4 regions of the Bradyrhizobium sp. LMG 9283 genome follow, and region 4 is predicted to be linked to each of the others. Evidence: predicted binding sites of a transcription regulator. Region 4 holds the regulator's gene; each other region holds the start of a gene.
What was found. The regulator LexA, encoded in region 4, represses DNA repair genes until DNA is damaged. The targets are predictions, from matches to a motif close to TGTTCNNNNTGTGTTCNG.
Positions count from the first base shown of each region.

Region 1: P6U29_RS06485 (ribonuclease T2 family protein) is a predicted target of LexA. The motif match lies at 1,312-1,329, and genes of this name have one in related genera.
Region 2: recA (recombinase RecA) is a predicted target of LexA. The motif match lies at 2,139-2,156, and genes of this name have one in related genera.
Region 3: P6U29_RS39280 (DNA recombination protein RmuC) is a predicted target of LexA. The motif match lies at 1,862-1,879, and genes of this name have one in related genera.

Region 1 covers NZ_CP120691.1:1,381,016-1,384,428, reverse strand. Annotated here, with positions in the region: gene P6U29_RS06500 (DUF3617 domain-containing protein) at 1-257, opposite strand, end outside; gene P6U29_RS06495 (hypothetical protein) at 301-606, opposite strand; gene P6U29_RS06490 (hypothetical protein) at 790-1,254, shown strand; gene P6U29_RS06485 (ribonuclease T2 family protein) at 1,375-2,067, shown strand; gene P6U29_RS06480 (23S rRNA (adenine(2030)-N(6))-methyltransferase RlmJ) at 2,254-3,114, shown strand; gene P6U29_RS06475 (cold-shock protein) at 3,380-3,413, shown strand, end outside.
Region 2 covers NZ_CP120691.1:3,494,177-3,497,589, forward strand. Annotated here, with positions in the region: gene P6U29_RS16250 (hypothetical protein) at 1-176, opposite strand, end outside; gene P6U29_RS16255 (DUF2798 domain-containing protein) at 445-753, shown strand; gene P6U29_RS16260 (hypothetical protein) at 1,416-1,586, opposite strand; gene P6U29_RS16265 (hypothetical protein) at 1,853-2,026, opposite strand; gene recA (recombinase RecA) at 2,230-3,318, shown strand.
Region 3 covers NZ_CP120691.1:8,420,219-8,423,631, reverse strand. Annotated here, with positions in the region: gene P6U29_RS39285 (AmpG family muropeptide MFS transporter) at 1-449, opposite strand, end outside; gene P6U29_RS39280 (DNA recombination protein RmuC) at 628-1,830, opposite strand; gene def (peptide deformylase) at 2,002-2,529, shown strand; gene fmt (methionyl-tRNA formyltransferase) at 2,662-3,413, shown strand, end outside.
Region 4 covers NZ_CP120691.1:4,314,849-4,318,261, forward strand. Annotated here, with positions in the region: gene P6U29_RS20365 (ComEC/Rec2 family competence protein) at 1-443, shown strand, start outside; gene P6U29_RS20370 (hypothetical protein) at 570-1,004, opposite strand; gene lexA (transcriptional repressor LexA) at 1,557-2,258, opposite strand; gene glp (gephyrin-like molybdotransferase Glp) at 2,434-3,413, opposite strand, start outside.

The DNA.
Region 1 (3,413 bases), 2.9 Mb from region 4:
TAGCCGGTCGCGGTCTTCTTGATCTCCTGCTTGGCGCAGATCTGCTTGGCCATCGGGGAGACGTTATTGCTCATCTCCTTGTCGACGGTCTCGTCGGTGCAGTGCTGCATGGTCATCTCCGGCACGGGCGAGCCTGATGTGACCAGCTTCATTTCCCAAAGACCGGCCTTGCGCACCGGCAGGTCGTCGGCGCCGGCGCTGCCTGCCGACAACGCGAGGCAAAGCGTCGAGCCGAGCAAAGCGAGTTTGCGCGTCATGTGGAAGGCTCCCGGCTAACAGATTGCAGCGTACGACAACGCCTCAGTAGAGCGTGCGGATCGGCCGATCGGCGGCGCCATAGGGCACCCAGCGGCAGGAGAACGAGATGTAACCGCCCTCATAGGCCTGCACGCCGAGGAATTTCACCACCTTGCCGTAGCGTGCGCAGTGATCGACCGCGACCTGCCGCGCGTCGACCTGGCTCGCCATGGAATAGGCGATGATGCCGCCGGTGTCGTTGCCCTTGAACGGAGGCACCGGAAGGATATCGGCGCGCGCCAGCTGGCTCGCCATCGTACCCGAGACAACCAGGCCGGCAAAAAGGCCCGCGGCCGCAATGATTCGCATTCCCGTCACTCCAATTGGCTGGCGGCAGTTTACGGTGCCGGGATGGAAGTGAAAAGAAGCGAAGGCCAGTTGGCCGCGACGTCTCGGTCAACTCCTGGCGAAGTGTTGCCGCGCTGCACTTGACCTCCCCCCGCCTTCGCGGCACCGTCCCACCTTCGCAAGACTTGAACGTCCGGATTGATCATGCGCGCCCCCTCCCCGACGAAATCGCTCCGCTTTGCCGCCGTGCTCGGCCTCATGTTCGGGGCACTGTCGCTCGGCGAGGCCAAGGCCGCCAATGGACTTGAAATGAATTTCTGGCTGAGCGGGCCGCGCTACGACGGCGCTGTTGCCGATTGCGACAAGGCGCTGCCGACGATCGCCACCCAGTTCTGGGAGAAGGAAAGCTCGTTCTGGAATTCCTCGTTGAAGATCACGGGCTTCTCGGCCGTTCGAGAAGTCGCGTTCCGGCCCTGGCAGTCCGACAACATTCCGCGCCGCTATTGCACCGCTGACGCCATGCTCAACGACGGCAAGGTGCGCAAGGTGCATTTCTCGCTCATCGAGGACGGCGGCTTTGCCGGCTACGGCAACGGCGTCGAGTGGTGCGTGGTCGGGGTCGATCGCAACTGGGCCTACAACCCGGCCTGCCGCGCCGCCAAGCCCTGATCCGAAGAGCGCCTGATTCGGGCTGATCGGCCGGAAGACGACATCGTCTCCAAATTTTGTTCTTGAAATGTTCACATCGCCTGCTAGGCTGCCCGCACAGTCTAGTTGAGGGGCGTCGCCATGTTTCATTCCAGATTGCGTTCGTTGTCCCGTCTGATGATCTCGTTGACCCTCGCTGCCGGGTTGGCAACTCTCGCCGGCGGTGCGAAGGCCCAGGATAAGCGGCAGAACGCGCCCGGCGAGTTCGATTTCTATGTGCTGTCGCTGTCGTGGTCGCCCTCGTTCTGCGAGGAGGCTGCCGAACGCGGCGGCCGGTCACAGATGCAATGCGGCGGACGGCCCTACGCCTTCGTGGTGCATGGGCTGTGGCCGCAATATGAGAATGGCTTTCCGGAATACTGCCAGCGGCCGGCGCCGCGGCTGAATCGCAACATCGTCTCCTCGATGCTCGACCTGATGCCGGCGCCGGGCCTGATCTTCAACGAATGGGACAAGCACGGCACCTGCTCCGGGCTCGAAGGCCGCAGCTATTTCGAGACGATCCGCAAGGCGCGCGCCGCGATCAAGATCCCGGCCGAATATCTCGATCTGTCGCAAGCCAAGACCGTGGCGCCGGCGGAGGTCGAGGAGGCCTTCATCAAGGCCAATCCCGGTCTCAGCAATGCCGCCGTCTCGGTCACCTGCAACCGGACACGGCTATCCGAGGTCCGCATCTGCCTCAGCAAGGACCTGCAATTCCGCGCCTGCGACGAGATCGAGCGCCGCGCCTGCCGCCGCGACCAGGTGACGATGCCGCCGATCAGGGGCGGGTAGCCACGCTCTCGTGCCCCGGATGCAGCGCAATGCGCCGCGAACCGCGGCGTAGTGCGCTGCTGCTCCGGGGCCTATCGCGAAGAGCTGGGTCCCGGCTCAGTGGCCCAGCGCTGCATGCTGCACCGCGTCCGGGACACGTGATCGTGCCTCTTTGCTCAAGCCATCACGTGGCGTAGTGCTGTTTTCATGAACTACCGCCACGCCTTCCACGCCGGCAGCTTCACCGATGTCATCAAGCACATCGTGCTGGCGCGCATCCTCACTTACTTGCAGGACAAGCCGGCGGCGTTCCGCGTCATCGACACCCACGCCGGCGCCGGGCTCTACGATCTCGACAGCGACGAGGCGCGCCGCGGCGGCGAATGGCTGACCGGCATTGCGCGGCTGCTGCAGGCGCGCCTGTCGAACGAGACCGCGGCGCTGACCAAGCCCTATCTCGACATCGTCCGCGCCTTCAATCCGAAGGGGGAGCTCAGGGCTTATCCGGGCTCGCCGCTGATTGCGCGCGGCCTGCTCAGACCACAGGACCGCCTCGTCGCCTGCGAGCTCGAGCCGAAGGCGCGGAAAGCGCTGATCGACGTGCTGCGCCGCGACGAGCAGGCCCGCGTGGTCGATCTCGACGGCTGGGTGGCACTGCCGGCCTTCGTGCCGCCGAAGGAGCGGCGCGGCCTCGTGCTGATCGACCCGCCGTTCGAAGCCAAGGACGAGTTCGAGCGGCTCGGCGACGCCTTCGCGGCGGCCTTCGCAAAATGGCCGACCGGTATCTATGTCATTTGGTATCCGGCCAAGAACCGGCGGGCCACCGACACGCTGGCCCAAACGGTCGCGCGGCTCGCAGCTGCAGCAAAGCCGCCGGGGAAATGCCTGCGCCTCGAATTCAGCGTCGCGCCGCAAGCCGACAGCGCCGCCCTCACCTCCACCGGGCTCCTGATCGTCAATCCGCCCTATACGCTGCACGGCGAGCTCAAGACCATCCTGCCCGAGCTGGAAATGCCGCTCGGCCAGGGCGGGGCTGCCAGATTCCGATTGGAGGTGCCCAAGCCTTAACGCCAGGCCGTAACACTCCGGCATTCTTGGGAAAAATATGCAGGACCGGTAGTCAATATGCAAAGAACCGTATTATGCTGTTTCCGTGACTGGCTTTACGTTCCGCTTCCGCGAATGGTTGCGGCGGAGTGAAGGCCCCAAGAAAGATCCCGCCGGACCGATGAGGTCCGTCCAAGGATGGCCAGCTCCCGGGCTCCGTAAGGCCCGGTCATGTCGTGACGTGAGTCTGCGTCGCGGCGGAGGAGCAATGAGGGGGAGTTTCCCGATGGCCATGACGGGAACGGTCAAGTTCTTCAACG
Region 2 (3,413 bases), 820 kb from region 4:
CGCTCGATCGCCTTCAGCTCCCGATCGATGCGCAGCTGCACGCGCCGGATCGCCAGCAGGTCAATCTTCGTCTCGGTCTTGCCGGTCTTGACCTCGTCGCCGATGCGGAATTGCCACTGCCAGACTCCGGGAATCGCCGTCTTGGCCACGGTGAACTCGACGCCCCTGTGATTCATGGTCACCTCCCACGATTCACCTTCCATGCCTGCAAACATGTTGGGCGTCACAATATTCCAGAGACAAGCAAAATCCGCCGCAAGCCGCGAATTGCGTGATTGGCGCTGGTACTCCGTGGTTCTCCGACCATGAACAGAGTTCCTCGACTCCGTCCAAGCGCATCCGGGTGCCGAGCAGGGCGTGCCTGCAGGGTGGGATTCCAGAGCCCCTCGAGGTGACGGCATGTGCCTTGCTTGCCTGATGACGGCAAGCAACCGTGGACGCCTCATGCTCGGCATTCCCCGCCGCTACTCTCATTTCGTGTTCGGCATCATCCAGTCCGGACTGACCTCGCTGGTCGCGGCAGGGATCGCCAGCTTTCCTGCAGGCAGCCCGATGATCTTCGTTCGGCACTGGATGGTATCGTGGCTGATCGCATGGGCCGCGATGCTGCCGGTCGTGCTGTTGGCAGCGCCCGCGATCCGCGCCTTCTCGCTGCGCCTGACCCAGGAGGAGCGCGACCCGCGCGCCGCCAGCAGGCATGAAAAGGCCCCGCCTGGGGAGAGCCAAGCGGGGCAGAGAGTTATTGGAGGCTGAGGTGCTGGGCTGCAACACCATAGCCGGGCGAACCTAGCCGGCTCAGCTTACGGCAGCCTGACAGGCGGCGCGTTCGGATCTGTCCTGGTCTGGCGGCTGGCCGGATCGTCCGCCGTGAAGGTCGCGATCGAAAGGCCGCAGACAGGCCCCGCACCGGTCCCAATTTCGACATCCGTTCGCACCACTGCGGACACACGCGTCGGCAAGATCTTACCCGTTCAGCGCAGCCATGGGGGAAACGTGGCGCGCCGAAAACGGGGTGGCATCATGGATAACGTAGAGCGGTCATTCGCCGCCGCGACGGCGGCTGGCTTCGTCGTGCTGGTGATTGGCCTGGTGCTGCTGGCGGTGCTGTAGACGGCTACGTGCGCTGGGGAACGGCGGGGGGTGCCCTCCGATGGAGGGCGCTGGGCGCACCGCGACTTTCAGAAAATTGGAAAACAACCCCATGCACAGTAGGCTGCTTTGCAATTTCATTGATCGACCAATAGCTTACGGGTAGTATTTAGATACCTTAACCGTCCGCGCGCCCGCCTTTGCGGCCATGCAGCCCGACCCGCGATGCCGGATCGAGATCAGGCGACCCGCCCCTTGGACCGGCCGTCTACTGCCGCATCGCGGGGCGAGGCCCAGCTCGCTCCGGAAGCCGGTCCTGGCGGAGCCTAGTGGACCTTGATCTCATTCAGCGGAAGATGGAGCTCGGCGGCGCGCTCTTCGCGGTCCTTCTTGCGGAATTGGTTTTCCCTGCGCTCGAACTTCACCATCTCCTCGCGCGCTGCCTCCAGCAGCGGATTGCGCCTGATCGTATCGTGGTGCCTGTTGTCGTCCGTCATGAGTTACGGTCCCCAGAGTTGCGGCCCCATCCCCCAGAAGGCCGGAGACCGTGAAAAGGTTCGGTGCCGCAGGATTACGGAAATATGACGGCGCGCGCGTCCTTGATGCGGGTTGTGACGTCTGTTCAGTTGTGCACCCAGAGCAAAGTGGGCCAACCAGAAATTAACCCAGCACGCTAGAATGCCGGCCATCGCCGTCGATCGCATTGAGGGGCCGCCTCTTGAGGCGGCCTTACTGCCTTGTATGGTGCTTCAATTATGGTGCTTCAATTATGGTGCTTCAATCGGGCCACGCGGCGTTCTCGGTGCCAGACTTCAAGGTCATTTCCATCCAGTAATTGGGCTGCTTTCTGTTTGGCCTCTTCGTCGTCGGCGCAATCCAGCTCGTGCACGCCGATGATGCGCCCGCCATCGTCAAGGATGTACGCGCGGTAGTCCATGGCAGCGTTCCCCGAATGGAACGATTATACCACAGACTAAGGGACGCAAAACAACTTAGGATATTGGGGGCAATTACAGGCACCACAATTCGCAAAGAACATATTGCGAACCTAGAACAAATAGGGTACATTGCTTTTATCGCCGAGCTGCCTCTCAATCGTTTGTCCCCCTAGCGAATCCTCGCCATAAGGAGCACGACCCAATGTCCGCAACTGCCCTGCGTATCGTCGAAGGATCTTCCATGGACAAGAGTAAAGCTCTGGCCGCCGCGCTCTCTCAGATCGAGCGCCAGTTCGGTAAGGGCTCTGTGATGAAGCTCGGCAAGAACGACCGGTCCATGGACATCGAGGCGGTGTCCTCCGGCTCGCTCGGGCTCGATATCGCGCTCGGTATCGGCGGCCTGCCCAAAGGGCGCATCGTCGAGATCTACGGGCCGGAATCCTCGGGCAAGACCACGCTGGCGCTGCATACGGTGGCGGAAGCTCAGAAGAAGGGCGGCATCTGCGCCTTCATCGACGCCGAGCACGCGCTCGATCCGGTCTATGCCCGCAAGCTGGGCGTCAACATCGACGAGCTCCTGATCTCGCAGCCCGACACCGGTGAGCAGGCGCTGGAGATCTGCGACACCTTGGTGCGCTCGGGCGCCGTCGACGTTCTGGTGGTCGATTCGGTCGCGGCGCTGGTGCCGAAGGCCGAGCTCGAGGGCGAGATGGGCGATGCGCTGCCGGGCCTGCAGGCCCGCCTGATGAGCCAGGCGCTGCGCAAGCTGACGGCCTCCATCAACAAGTCCAACACCATGGTGATCTTCATCAACCAGATCCGCATGAAGATCGGCGTGATGTATGGCTCGCCGGAAACCACGACCGGCGGCAATGCGCTGAAATTCTACGCCTCCGTCCGTCTCGACATCCGCCGCATCGGCGCGATCAAGGAGCGCGACGAGGTGGTCGGCAACACCACCCGCGTCAAGGTGGTCAAGAACAAGCTGGCGCCGCCGTTCAAGCAGGTCGAGTTCGACATCATGTACGGCGAAGGCGTCTCCAAGATGGGCGAGATCCTCGATCTCGGCGTGAAGGCCGGCATCGTGGAGAAGTCCGGTGCCTGGTTCTCCTATGACAGCCAACGCCTCGGCCAGGGCCGCGAGAACGCCAAGGCGTTTTTGAAGGGCAACCCTGACATCACCGCCAAGATCGAGACCGCGATCCGCCAGAACTCCGGCCTGATCGCCGAGCAGATCCTGGCCGGCACGCCGGAGCGCGACGCCGACGGCGAGGAGCCGGCGGAGGAGTAAGCCTTACCGCGCAAAGAGTTTCGCGAGGAGCGGGCGCTGAGGACGTTGAGTTGCCGACGTCTTCGGTGCCCGTTTCGTTTTGGCGGTGTGGTGAT
Region 3 (3,413 bases), 4.1 Mb from region 4:
TCGACCACGATGTCCTGCGTCGAGGACGTGGTTGCGACCAGCAGCGCGCCGAGCGCGACATAGAACGGCGACCGCGCCGGATCGGTCATCGCCAGCAGCAGGATCGCGACGATCAGCAGCAGCTGCGAGAACACAAGCCAGCCGCGCCGCCGCCCGAAGACGCGGGTGAACAATGGCACATGCATCGCGTCCACCAGCGGCGCCCACAGGAACTTCAGCGTGTAGGGCGTGCCGACCAGCGCAAACAGCCCGATGGTCTTGAGATCGACCCCGGCCTCCCGCATCCATACCAGCAGCGTCGACCCCGACAGCGCCAGCGGCAGTCCCGAGGAGAAGCCGAGGAACAGCACGATCAGCACTCGGGGCTGCAGGTAAACGGCAAGACTCTCGCGCCAGGAGGTCGCAGGGGCGGAAGTCGCGGCGGGGGAGGTCGCGTCGGGTGCGGTCATGGGACGGTGTTAGCAGATTCTGGCCGTGATGCCTCGTCTCCCTCTCCCCGTTCTTACGGGGAGAGGGCGGGGTGAGGGGCCTCTCTCCGCATATGAGATCGTCGCGAGACCTGTACCCCCTCACCCGGATCACAAGAGCGATCCGAACTCTTCCCGCAAGCGGGGAGAGGTGAAGACTCTACTCCCCCGCCTGGAGCTTCCGCGGAAACAGTTCCGGCGCAGCCGTCGCGACCAGCCGCGGGCCCTCCGCCGGCGCATCGCTCTTGCTGAAATCGAGCTCCTCGATCCTTCCGGCGCGCTTCTCGATCTTTTCGGCGGAGATCAGCACCTGGCGGACGTCCTCATTGACATCGGCAAAATGCTTTTGCAGCTTCAGCACGCGGTCGCGCAGGCGGCCGAGGTCGTCACCGAGCTTGATCACCTCGGTACGGATCTGGTCGGCGGCATCGCGCATGCGCGCGTCCTTCATGATCTGCTGCATCACCTGGATCGCGAGCATCAAGAGCGACGGCGACACCAGCACGACGCGGGCGCGATAGGCCTTCTGGATCACGTCGTCGAAGCCGTCATGGATCTCGGCATAGACCGATTCCGACGGCACGAACATCAGCGCCATCTCCTGGGTCTCGCCAGTGACGAGATATTTTTCGGCGATGTCGCTGACATGCTTCATCACGTCACTGCGCAGCCGCTGCGTGGCGACGCGCCGCTCCTCGTCGCTACGGGCGTCGTGCAGCGCCGTCATCGCCTCCAGCGGGAACTTCGCGTCGATACAGAGCGGGCGCTGATCGGGCAGGAACACGACGCAGTCGGGGCGCTTGCCGGTCGAGAGCGTGAACTGGAACTCGTAGGAGCCTTTGGGAAGACCGTCCTGGACTATCGCCTCCATCCGCGCCTGGCCGAAGGCGCCGCGCGACTGCTTGTTGGCGAGCACGTCGCGCAAGGTGGTCACCTGGGTGGTGAGGTCGGTGAGATTCTTGTGTGCGTTGTCGATGATGCCGAGGCGCTCATGCAGCGCGCGCAGGCTCTCCATGGTGTTGCGGGTCGAATGTTCCATGGATTGGCCGACGCGGTGGGTGACCGAATCCAGCCGCTCGTTGACCGCGCGCGCCATCTCGGCCTGCCGGCCGGCCAACGCCTGGGTCATGGCATCGACCCGCCCCGAGGCTTCGCTCTGGGCGCGCAGCACCTGGGCGAGGCGTTCCTCAAGCTCGTCGGCCCGGATCGCGTGTGCCATAGCGAGTTCCGCGCCGCGCCGCCCCGAGCGCGCGATCACGACCGCAATCACCACCAGCAGGATGAGGACGAGCACACCGAAGCCGATCAGCGCATCGATGGTGCGCACCGGCCAGTCGCCGAGCATGACAATGATCTCGTTCATGTCAGCCCTTCTAGCCGATTCGCGGTCTGGTGCGAACGAAGAGAGAACGTCGTCGGTTAACCGCCCTCTAATTTTTATGGTTAACGAAACCTGAAGTTTTATGGTTAGTGGAGGGTTAACGAAGTTCCTGGCCGCATTGACCGCATCCGGCGCGCGGCTTAAATCGCGGCCATGGCCCTACGAGAAATCATCATCCTGCCCGACAAGCAGCTGCGCCTGGTCTCCAAGCCGATCGAGAAGGTCACGGCGGAGATCCGCAAGCTTGCCGACGACATGTTCGAGACCATGTACGACGCGCCCGGCATTGGCCTCGCGGCGATCCAGGTCGCGCAGCCCTTGCGGCTCATCACCATGGACCTCGCCAAGCGCGACGAGAGCGGCGAGACCAAGCACGAGCCGCGCGTCTTCATCAATCCTGAGATCCTGGCCTCGTCCGAGGAGTTGTCGGTGTACGAGGAAGGCTGCCTGTCGATCCCCGAATATTACGAGGAGGTCGAGCGCCCCGCGAAGGTGCGCGTGCGCTTCACCGATCTCGACGGCAAGGTGCACGAGGAGGACGCCGAAGGCCTCTACGCCACCTGCATCCAGCACGAGATCGACCATCTCAACGGCGTCCTGTTCGTCGACTACCTGTCGAAGCTCAAGCGCGACCGCGTGATGAAGAAGTTCGAGAAAGCCGCCAAGCGCGCGGCGGAGTAAGGCTCTCTCACGTCGTCATGGCCGGGCTTGACCCGGCCATCCACGCCTTGCTTGCTTTGTCGCCAAGACCGTGGATGCCCGGGACAAGCCCGGGCATGACGGAGAACCAGAGCTCTCAGCGAACGCAGCCACATGCCCCTCCGCCTCATCTTCATGGGCACACCCGATTTCTCCGTGCCGACGTTGCTCGAGCTCGTCGCGCATGGCCATGAGATCGCGGCGGTCTACACCCGCGCGCCGAAGCCGGGCGGGCGGCGTGGCCTGCAATTGCAGCCGACGCCGGTTGAAGAAGCTGCACGAAAACTCGGCGTTCCCGTGCTGACGCCGAAAACGCTGAAGACGCCGGAGGCTCTGGAAGAGTTCCGGGCCTTTGATGCCGACGCGGCCGTCGTCGTCGCCTACGGCATGATCCTGCCGCAGGCGATCCTCGATGCGCCCAAGCTCGGCTGCTACAATCTGCATGCTTCGCTGCTGCCGCGCTGGCGCGGCGCCGCGCCCATCAACCGTGCGATCATGGAAGGTGATGCCGAGAGCGGCGTGATGGTGATGAAGATGGATGTCGGCCTCGACACCGGCGACGTCGCCATGGCCGAGCGCATTGCGATCGCGGACAACATGACCGCGCTCGACCTGCACGATCGCCTGTCCCGGTTAGGCGCCGACCTGATGGTCCGCGCGATGGCCGCGCTCGAACGCGGCGGGCTTCAGCTCAAAAAGCAGAGCGAGGACGGCGTCACCTATGCCGCCAAGATCGAGAAGGCCGAGGCGCGCATCGACTGGACCCGGCCCGCGCGCGCCGTGCTGCGCCACATCCATGGCCTGTCGCCGTTTCCAGGCGCCTGGGCCGAGCACGAGAATGCGCGCGTCAAGATCCTGCGCTGCGA
Region 4 (3,413 bases):
TTCTGCTGAGGGAGTGGTTAGCTGCCGATGCCGATCCGCGCGATGCCGCCAACGCCTCGTTGGCGAGCGGTGTGTCATGTGACGAGTCCGGCTGCGTGGCGCCGCTTGCGGACGGAGGGCTGGTCGCGCTTTCTCTGCGCATCGACGCGTTGGCTGATGATTGCAGCCGTGCCGCGTTGGTGGTGACGGCGCGGCCCGCGCCGCCCGATTGCGCGGCGATGGTGGTCGATCGGCCGCGTCTTGCCAGTCAGGGCGCGCTGGCTCTGATGCAAAACGGAGAGGGCTTCTCGGTGCAGGCGGTGAGGGCGAGAGGCGCAAACCGCCCCTGGCTGCCCGCCGGCGCCGGCGAGGGGGATTTCGATAGCAGCCTTGCGCCGAAAACGGCCGCGCCTCGCAACCGGGACGCAACGCCATCGGAGGCCGACTTGCAGGCTGACGATTGAGGATAGATGCGCGGGGTGCCGGTCCGACGGGATTCCGCAGGACGCAAACCATACCATCTCGCCGGCCTCGGCCGGCGATGGCATTTCAAATCCTGGCCCTCGACCCACCGGCCGGGGGCGACGACCTCAGCCGATCGGCAGGCGCGTGATCGTGGACCGCGTCTCGGCGACGATCTGCGGCTTGTGCTCGCGCTCGCCAACCGGCTGGGTCACCGGCAACTGCAGCACGGTCGCGCGCTGGCCTTCGACGAGCTGTGTCACCAGCACGTATTTGCCGTCGGGAAATTCGATCGCGTCATGATGGCGATCGGGAATGTGCGGGTCGATCTTGCCGAACTTTCCGACGCGGGAGTTGACGGTGCGCGTCCAGATCCAGCGGTTGTCGTAACGGACGTTGTCGGCGAAAGCGAGCTCCGTTCCCGGCAGCAGGCAGACCGCGACCGAGAGATCGGCTTCGGAGGCGAAGCCGCGTGTCGAGGTACCGCGGAAGGTTGTCGTGACGATCGTCTCGCCGACTTCGGCAGGGCGCGTCGCGACGGCATGCAGGCTGTAGTCACACATCGGGTGCTCCTCATGCGAAGATAGCGAACCCGCACCTCTTTTGTTTTCGAGGCGCAGGCCTCTATCGGGGTGAAGCATACAACGTTCTGCTCGGTTGTAGGCAAATCTGCGGCTGGGGTCCGCAAGCCACGATCACATTATCTTTCCCGGATTCGATAGGAACAAAGCCGACGCCTGTGCATTCGGAAGACGCCATGTCAGCGCCCCGCGGGTGCCGACCAGCTTGAATATTGCCAGCTCGATTGCGGAGGCTGTGCGATTGCATTCCGCGCGTTGCGGATATGCTCGCGAGCCGCCGATTGCCTGCGCATACGGCGATGCGATGGTGTGGCAACGGCTTGCGATGCCGATGCTGCGGCCAGCGCCGCAATGATTGTCCATGCAACGATCTGGCGCATGGCGTCTCCTCAAGCTCTCAGGCCGCGAAGCGATGTCGCTTCGCGCGGCGTCTCGAGGATGTCGCGCCGGAGGGGGGCTGGATAATCCGGAAAGACTATCCAGCCGGAGCGGAAATGCTCCGCTCCAACAGGTGTCGAACGACCGCAGGACCGCTTAGTATTTCCGGTAAAGCCCGATCAGCTTGCCCTGAATCTTCACGCGGTTCGGCGGAAGGATGCGGACCTCGTAGGCGGCATTGGCGGGCTCGAGCGCGATCGAGGCGCCGCGACGGCGGAAGCGCTTGAGCGTGGCCTCCTCGTCATCGATCAGCGCCACCACGATGTCGCCGGTGTCGGCGCTCTCGTTGCGCTGGATCAGCGCCATGTCGCCATCGAGGATGCCGGCCTCGACCATCGAATCGCCGCGCACTTCGAGTGCGTAGTGCTCGCCCGAGCCGAGCATGTCGGGCGGTACGCTGATGGTGTGGCTGCGGGTCTGCAGCGCCTCGATCGGCGTGCCGGCCGCGATGCGGCCCATCACCGGCACCGCGACGGGACGCTCGCCCTCGTCAACAGGCGGGCTGGAGCTCGCGCGCACCTTGCCGAGATTGCCCTCGATGACGCTCGGCGTGAAGCCGCGGCGATTGCCGGCAGCGGCCTGGAGTTCGGGCAGCTTGATCACCTCGATGGCCCGGGCGCGGTTGGGCAGGCGGCGGATGAAGCCGCGCTCCTCGAGCGCAGTGATCAGGCGATGAATGCCTGACTTCGAGCGCAGGTCGAGCGCATCCTTCATCTCGTCGAAGGACGGCGGCACGCCGCTTTCCTTCAGACGTTCGCTGATGAACCGCAGAAGCTCGTATTGTTTGCGCGTCAACATCTCGACCAAAGTCCCCCGGTTGATGTCGTTCGATTCCGAGACGATGAATTCAGCGATAAGCCGCTACATCCTCGAAACAAATCATGAACGGACACTATATGTTCGATATGTGTTCCGCAACTGCTTAATTTACCGTGAACGGGGCAAAACTCGCGGAATGCGTGTGCAATGCAGCTCAGGCGGGGAGCCGCAGCACCTCGCAAGGCGTGCCGGCCTCGGCCTTCGGCGCGAACGGCGCGCGCACGAGAAGTACCTGTGCCGCAGCGAGATTCGCAAGCAGAGAGGAGTCCTGATGGCTGACGGGAAGGGCGACGAGCGTGCCGTCGCCGCGCAGCTCCAGGCGCGCACGCAGATAATCCTCGCGCTGGTCGTTGGCCCCGAGATCGCGGCCCAGCACGGCGCGCTCGCGGTGATGATGAATCACCGAGCGGCCTGACAGGGCGCGAATCAGCGGCACCATGAACAGGAAGGCGCATACGTATGATGACACCGGATTGCCGGGCAGGCCGATTACGCGCATGGCGCCGAGCCGTCCGTGCATCATCGGCTTGCCGGGCCGGATAGCGATCTTCCAGAACGCCATCGAGATGCCTTCGCCCTTCAGCGCCTGCTGAACCAGATCGTGGTCGCCGACCGACGCGCCACCGGTCGTGATCAGGATGTCGGCGCCGCTCTCGCGGGCGCGGCGGATGCCGGCGGAAGTGGCCTGCAGCGTATCGGCGGCAACGCCGAGGTCGATGGTCTCGGCGCCCTCACTGCGGGCGAGCGCGTGCAGGGCGTAGCCATTGGAATAGACGATCTGGCCGTATCCGGGCGTGGCGCCCGGCATCACCAGCTCGTCGCCGGTGGCGAGGATCGCGACCTTCGGACGGCGGCAAACGGCAAGCTGCGGGTGGTTCATCGCAGCGGCGAGCGCGAGATCGCGCTCGGTGAGACGGGTTCCCTTGCGCAGCAGCACGTCGCCCTCGCGGAAGTCGACGCCGGCAGGGCGGATGTGCCGTCCGGGAATCGCGGCTTCCTTGATCGTGATGTGCTTGCCGTCGGCGACCGTGTCCTCCTGGATCACGACCGCATCGGCGCCATCGGGAACGACGCCGCCGGTGAAGATCCGAACGGCTTCGCCGGCGCCGACCGTTCCCGCGAACGGACGGCCCG